Regions from separate parts of the Kitasatospora misakiensis genome, predicted to be linked through region 1. Evidence: predicted binding sites of a transcription regulator. Region 1 holds the regulator's gene; the other holds the start of a gene.
The links. The regulator HrcA, encoded in region 1, represses chaperone genes, less so after heat shock. The targets are predictions, from matches to a motif close to TTNGCACTCNGNNNNNCNGAGTGCNAA.
Positions count from the first base shown of each region.

Region 1 (3,407 bases):
GAGCCGAGCCCGGTGGGCCGGAAGCCGGCCCCGGCCTCCAGGGTCAGCGCGGCGGACGGCACGCCGAACAGCTGGTCGAGGTCGGGTCTCACGGGATTGGTGCGGCCGAACAGCGCGTCCAGGATGCCCACGGCGGTCCTTCCGGTCAGAGGAGAACGGGTCGGGCGAGAAAACCGGTCAGCGGCCGAGCTCCGAGGAGATCCTCGCCAGCTGGGCCAGCCGCTGCTCCAGCGACGGGTGGGTGGAGAACAGCTGGGTGGCGGCCTCCCGGGCGCTCAGCGCGGGAGCGAAGTAGAAGGCGTTGTAGGCCTGCGCCTGCCGCAGGTCCCGGGTCGGGATGGCGGCGATCTGCCCGGTCACCTTGGTGAGCGCCGAGGCCAGCGCGCTGGGCCGCCCGGTGAGCTGGGCGGCGGCCCGGTCGGCGGCCAGCTCCCGGTAGCGGGAGAGCAGCCGGGTCAGCAGGAAGCTGATCGCGTACACGGCGACCGAGACCAGCGGGATCACCAGGGCGGCGATCGCGGCGTTGGAGTCGTTGCTGCTGCTGCGCCCGCCGCCCAGGAAGCCGCCGTACATGGCGATCCGGGTCATCACGCCGGCCAGCACGCCGAGGAAGCCGGCCACCGTCATCACGGCGACGTCCCGGTGGGCGACGTGCGACAGCTCGTGGGCGAGCACGCCCTCCAGCTCCTCGGGTTCCAGCCGGCGCAGCAGGCCGGTGGTGACGCAGACCACGGCGTTCTGCGGGTTGCGGCCGGTGGCGAAGGCGTTCGGCATGTCGTTGTCGGCGACCGCCACCCGGGGTTTGGGCATGTCGGCGAGCGCGCACAGCCGGTCCACGGCGCCGTGCAGCTGCGGGTACTGCTCCGGGGTGACCCGGTGGGCGCCCATCGCCCGTTCGGTGATCCGGTCGCTGAACCAGAACTGGGCGACGAACAGGCCGCCCGAGATCAGCACGATGATCGGCCAGGCGCCGCGCAGCAGCACGATCAGCAGACCGGTGAATCCGACGTACAGCAGCCCGATCAGGAACATCGTCCCCACCATCCGGCCGGTCAGGCCGCGGTCGGGGGCGAAGCGGGTGTGCTGGCCCGAGCTCGACATCGCTGCTCCTTCGTTCGCCGTCCGCTTCCGATGCTGCCACCGGGCCGGGCCCGCGGCATCACCCGCGCGCCGCGAACTGCGGGCAGGATCACCCCGGCCGGGCCGTTCCTGCCGTCGGACCCGGGCCTTACACTGGCAGGTACGGTTTTGGCACTCGCGTGTTCAGAGTGCCAGGGCCGGGTCCTGCGGGGCCGGACCGGACAGCTCGAATGCGGACACATGCCACAACGGCGTGTCACAACGGACAACGCGTGAAGACGGAGGTGCGTGCCCCATGGCCGGTGAGGTCCGCCAGCTCGACGACCGCAAACTCGCGGTGCTTCGCGCGATCGTCCAGGACTACGTGGGGACAGAGGAGCCGGTCGGCTCCAAGGCCCTGGTCGAGCGGCACAACCTCGGAGTCTCCCCGGCCACCGTCCGCAACGACATGGCGGCGCTGGAGGAGGAGGGGTACATCCACCAGCCGCACACCAGCGCCGGGCGGATCCCCACCGACAAGGGCTACCGGCTGTTCGTCGACAAGCTGGCCGAGGTCAAGCCGATGAGCGCGCCCGAGCGGCGGGCGATCCGGCACTTCCTGGACGGCGCGGTCGACCTCGACGACGTGGTCGCCCGCACGGTGCGGCTGCTCGCCCAGCTGACCCGCCAGGTCGCGGTGGTGCAGTACCCCTCGCTGAGCCGCTCCACGGTGCGGCACATCGAGCTGGTCGCGCTGGCCCCGGCCAAGGTGATGCTGGTCCTGATCATGAACACCGGGCGGGTCGAGCAGCGGCTGGTGGACTGCCCGGGTACGGTCGGCGAGACCGTCCTCGCGGACCTGCGGGGCCGGATCAACGCACGGGCCGCCGGCCAGCGGCTCCCGGACGTCCCGGGGCTGCTGGAGGAGCTGCCCGCCCTGTTCGAGGCGGCCGACCGGCCGACCGTGTCCACGGTGCTGGCGACGCTCTTCGAGACGCTCGCCGAGCAGCGGGAGGAGCGGATCATGCTGGCCGGTACGGCCAACCTGACCCGCTTCGGCCACGACTTCCCGCTGACCATCCAGCCGGTGCTGGAGGCGCTGGAGGAGCAGGTCGTCCTGCTCCGCCTCCTGGGTGAGACCGCGGACGCGGGGATGACGGTCCGGATCGGCAGGGAGAATGCCTACGAGGGGCTGAATTCCACCTCGGTCGTCTCGGTCGGTTACGGTTCGGGCGACGAGAGCGTGGCCAAACTGGGTGTGATCGGTCCGACCCGGATGGACTACCCGGGCACAATGGGGGCGGTGCGAGCGGTGGCACGGTACGTGGGCCAGATCCTGGCCGAGTCGTAGGAACGGGGTCGTCGGACAGCCGACGGCGCCCGAAGTCGCAAGCACTCTTACAGGCGGAACAAGCGGAGCATTTGGTGGCCACGGACTACTACGCGGTACTCGGCGTCCGACGGGATGCGGGGCAGGACGAGATCAAGAAGGCGTTCCGGCGCCTGGCACGCGAACTGCACCCGGACGTCAACCCGGACCCGAAGACGCAGGAGCGGTTCAAGGAGATCAACGCCGCCTACGAGGTGCTCTCCGACCCGCAGAAGCGTCAGGTCTACGACCTCGGCGGCGACCCGCTCTCGCCGAACGGCGGGGCCGGCGCGGGCTTCGGCGCGGGCGCGGCGGGCTTCGGCTTCTCCGACATCATGGACGCCTTCTTCGGCGCCGCCTCCGGGCAGCGCGGTCCGCGCTCGCGGACCCGGCGCGGCCAGGACGCCATGATCCGGCTGGAGATCACCCTGGAGGAGGCCGCGTTCGGCACCACCAAGGAGCTCCAGGTCGACACGGCCGTCACCTGCACCACCTGCAGCGGGGAGGGCGCCGCGCCCGGCACCTCCGCGCAGACCTGTGACATGTGTCGCGGCAAGGGCGAGGTCTCCCAGGTCACCCGGTCCTTCCTGGGCCAGGTCATGACCTCGCGCCCCTGCCCGCAGTGCCAGGGCTTCGGCACCGTCGTGCCGACCCCGTGCCCGGAGTGCGCCGGCGACGGCCGGGTCCGCGCCCGCCGCACCCTGACCGTCAAGATCCCCGCCGGTGTCGACAACGGCACCCGGATCCAGCTGGCCGGCGAGGGCGAGGTCGGCCCCGGCGGCGGCCCGGCCGGCGACCTGTACGTCGAGATCGCCGAGACCGCCCACACGGTCTTCCAGCGGCGCGGCGACGACCTGCACTGCACCGTCACCATCCCGATGACGGCGGCCTCGCTCGGCACCCAGGTGCCGCTGCAGACCCTGGACGGGGTCGAGGAGGTCGACATCCGGCCCGGGACCCAGTCCGGCCAGTCGATCCC
Region 1 covers NZ_JBHSOF010000014.1:31,622-35,028, forward strand. Annotated here, with positions in the region: gene pspAB (PspA-associated protein PspAB) at 1-131, opposite strand, end outside; gene htpX (zinc metalloprotease HtpX) at 178-1,101, opposite strand; gene hrcA (heat-inducible transcriptional repressor HrcA) at 1,376-2,410, shown strand; gene dnaJ (molecular chaperone DnaJ) at 2,485-3,407, shown strand, end outside.

Region 2 (3,407 bases), on a different contig from region 1:
CTTCGAGATCTGCGAGCAGCTCGGCTGGCGGCTGCCGGAGCAGATCGTGATCCCGATCGCCTCGGGCTCCCAGCTCACCAAGATCGACAAGGGGCTGCAGGAGCTGATCAAGCTGGGCCTGGTCGAGGACCGGCCGTACCGGATCTTCGGCGCCCAGGCGGCGGGCTGCTCGCCGGTCTCGGCGGCGTACAAGGCCGGCCACGACGTGATCCGCCCGGTCAAGCCGGACACCATCGCCAAGTCGCTGGCGATCGGCAACCCGGCCGACGGCCCGTACGTGCTGGACATCGCCCGGCGCACCGGCGGCGCGGTCGAGGACGTGACCGACGAGGAGGTCGTCGCGGCGATCCGGCTGCTGGCCCGGACCGAGGGCATCTTCGCGGAGACCGCGGGCGGGGTGACCGTCGGCGTGCTGAAGAAGCTGGTCGAGACCGGGCAGCTGGACCCGTCGAAGGAGACCGTCGCGATCAACACCGGCGACGGCCTGAAGACGCTCGACGCCGTCGCGGACGCCGGGATGACCGCCGTCATCCGGCCGACCCTGGACGCCTTCCGGGGCGCCGGCCTGGCCTCCGCCTGATCCCCGCCCGACGTCTGCCACTCCCCAGCTCCACCCGCTCAGCGCCCGCAACGAGGAGACCCCCATGAGCGCCAACGTCCGCATCCCGACCATCCTGCGCACCTACACCGGCGGCGCCAGCGAGGTGCCCGCCGAGGGCGCCACGCTGGGCGAGGTCATCGCCGACCTGGAGCGGAACCACGCCGGGATCGCCGCGCGCATCCTGGACGACACCGGCAAGCTGCGCCGTTTCGTCAATGTCTACGTGAACGACGACGACGTGCGGTTCGCCGAGGGTCTGGCGACCGAGATCAAGGACGGCGCGAACGTTTCGATCATCCCGGCGGTCGCCGGCGGGTGAACCGTCGGACGCGCCCGTTCCCCGCGGGTCGGGCGCGCCGTTACCGGCCGTCCGCGGCACGGAATTCCGTGCCGCGGACGGCCGTGCGCATTTTGGCGGGAATGTATTCCGTCCCGGGCGGAGTAAAGTGTCGCTGGACCGGGAACAGGGGCGCGCCCGCCCCTTCTCCGGGAACGAATCCGCCGCATCGCCACCGCCGCCGCCGTCCCGCCCGCCGAGACCCGCGGCGGGCCTGTGACCCGGAAACATGTCAGGCCGGTGTCAGAATTCTGGCGCGGATTTTGGGTAATACGTCCGCTATGTCCGGCGGGAAATGCGGCGGCTTATCCCGATTGCTCCCGTACTGTCCTCCGGTGCCGCGGGTGAATTCCCCGCCATTGACCCTGTTGCAGAGGGCGTCGATCCGGATACATTCAGCCGCGGTCGACGCAATCGCCCGTTCGCCGGACGCCGTTCGGCGGCATCGGGAGGATTGTGGCGTGCGCGGCTGTGCCCAGGGGGGGTCCCCGGGCCGGCCTCCAACCAGACCCGGGCCCGCAGACCTGCGGGCGCGTGAAGGGCCAGCACAGCACTAGGGGAGTTCGGAATGGCTCAGGGCACCGTCAAGTGGTTCAACGCGGAGAAGGGTTACGGCTTCATCGCGGTCGACGGTGGTGCGGACGTCTTCGTCCACTACAGCGCGATCCAGATGGACGGCTACCGCACCCTTGAGGAGGGCCAGCGGGTCGAGTTCGAGATCTCTCAGGGGCAGAAGGGTCCGCAGGCGGACATGGTCCGCGCGGCGGTCTGACCTTTCCGACACCCGGGAGCTCTGCTCGGCCCATTCGGCTGGCGCACCTCTTGCTTCACGGCGGGCCCGGACGACCTCGGTCGTCCGGGCCCGCCGTCATGTCCGGACGCGGTCGCCGGCGTGGGGCAGGAGGGGGTGCGGGCGGGGGTGCCGCGGCTCGCGGGTTGCCCGATTGGGCTTGCACTCGCCCACCCAGAGTGCTAATCATTGGCGTTAGCACTCACAGCGTGAGAGTGACAGCGGACCGGGTCGGTGAGGCCCCCGGGAGCGGTAGGGGAAAGGACCCCCGCACACCAGGGCCGTCCGTCGCGGGCACCCCTTGGTCCGAGCAGTCGACCGTGTCCCGGAGGACCACTTCTGATGGCCAAGATCATCGCCTTTGATGAGGAAGCTCGCCGCGGCCTTGAGCGTGGCATGAACCAGCTCGCCGACGCGGTGAAGGTCACGCTCGGCCCCAAGGGCCGCAACGTCGTGCTGGAGAAGAAGTGGGGCGCCCCCACGATCACCAACGACGGTGTCTCCATCGCCAAGGAGATCGAGCTCGAGGACCCGTACGAGAAGATCGGCGCGGAGCTCGTCAAGGAGGTCGCCAAGAAGACCGACGACGTCGCGGGTGACGGCACCACCACCGCCACCGTGCTGGCCCAGGCGCTCGTCCGCGAGGGTCTGCGCAACGTCGCCGCCGGCGCCAACCCGATGGCCCTGAAGCGCGGCATCGAGAAGGCCGTCGCCGCCGTCTCCGACCAGCTCCTGGCCCAGGCCAAGGACGTGGAGACCAAGGAGCAGATCGCCTCCACCGCCTCCATCTCCGCCGCCGACACCCAGATCGGCGAGCTGATCGCCGAGGCCATGGACAAGGTCGGCAAGGAAGGCGTCATCACCGTCGAGGAGAGCAACACCTTCGGTCTGGAGCTCGAGCTCACCGAGGGCATGCGCTTCGACAAGGGCTACATCTCGGCCTACTTCGCCACCGACCTGGAGCGTATGGAGACCTCGTTCGAGGACCCGTACATCCTGATCGCCAACTCCAAGATCGGCTCGGTCAAGGACCTGCTGCCGCTGCTGGAGAAGGTCATGCAGAGCGGCAAGCCGCTCGTCATCATCGCCGAGGACGTCGAGGGCGAGGCCCTGTCGACCCTGGTCGTGAACAAGATCCGCGGCACCTTCAAGTCCGTCGCCGTCAAGGCCCCGGGCTTCGGCGACCGCCGCAAGGCCATGCTCCAGGACATCGCCATCCTCACCGGTGGCACCGTGATCTCCGAGGAGGTCGGCCTGAAGCTGGAGAGCGCCGGCATCGACCTGCTGGGCTCCGCCCGCAAGGTGGTCATCACCAAGGACGAGACCACCATCGTCGACGGTGGCGGCGACAGCGAGCAGGTCGCGGGCCGCGTGAACCAGATCCGCGCCGAGATCGAGAACAGCGACTCGGACTACGACCGCGAGAAGCTCCAGGAGCGCCTCGCCAAGCTGGCCGGCGGCGTGGCCGTCATCAAGGCCGGCGCGGCCACCGAGGTGGAGCTCAAGGAGCGCAAGCACCGCATCGAGGACGCCGTCCGCAACGCCAAGGCCGCCGTCGAGGAGGGCATCGTCGCCGGTGGTGGCGTCGCCCTGCTGCAGGCCGCCGTCGCGTTCGACAAGCTGGAGCTGGACGGCGACGAGGCCACCGGTGCCAACATCGTCAAGGTCGCGCTGGAGGC
Region 2 covers NZ_JBHSOF010000053.1:22,935-26,341, forward strand. Annotated here, with positions in the region: gene thrC (threonine synthase) at 1-580, shown strand, start outside; gene ACFP3U_RS30280 (MoaD/ThiS family protein) at 645-920, shown strand; gene ACFP3U_RS30285 (cold-shock protein) at 1,507-1,710, shown strand; gene groL (chaperonin GroEL) at 2,071-3,407, shown strand, end outside.
Region 2: groL (chaperonin GroEL) is a predicted target of HrcA. The motif match lies at 1,888-1,914, and genes of this name have one in related genera.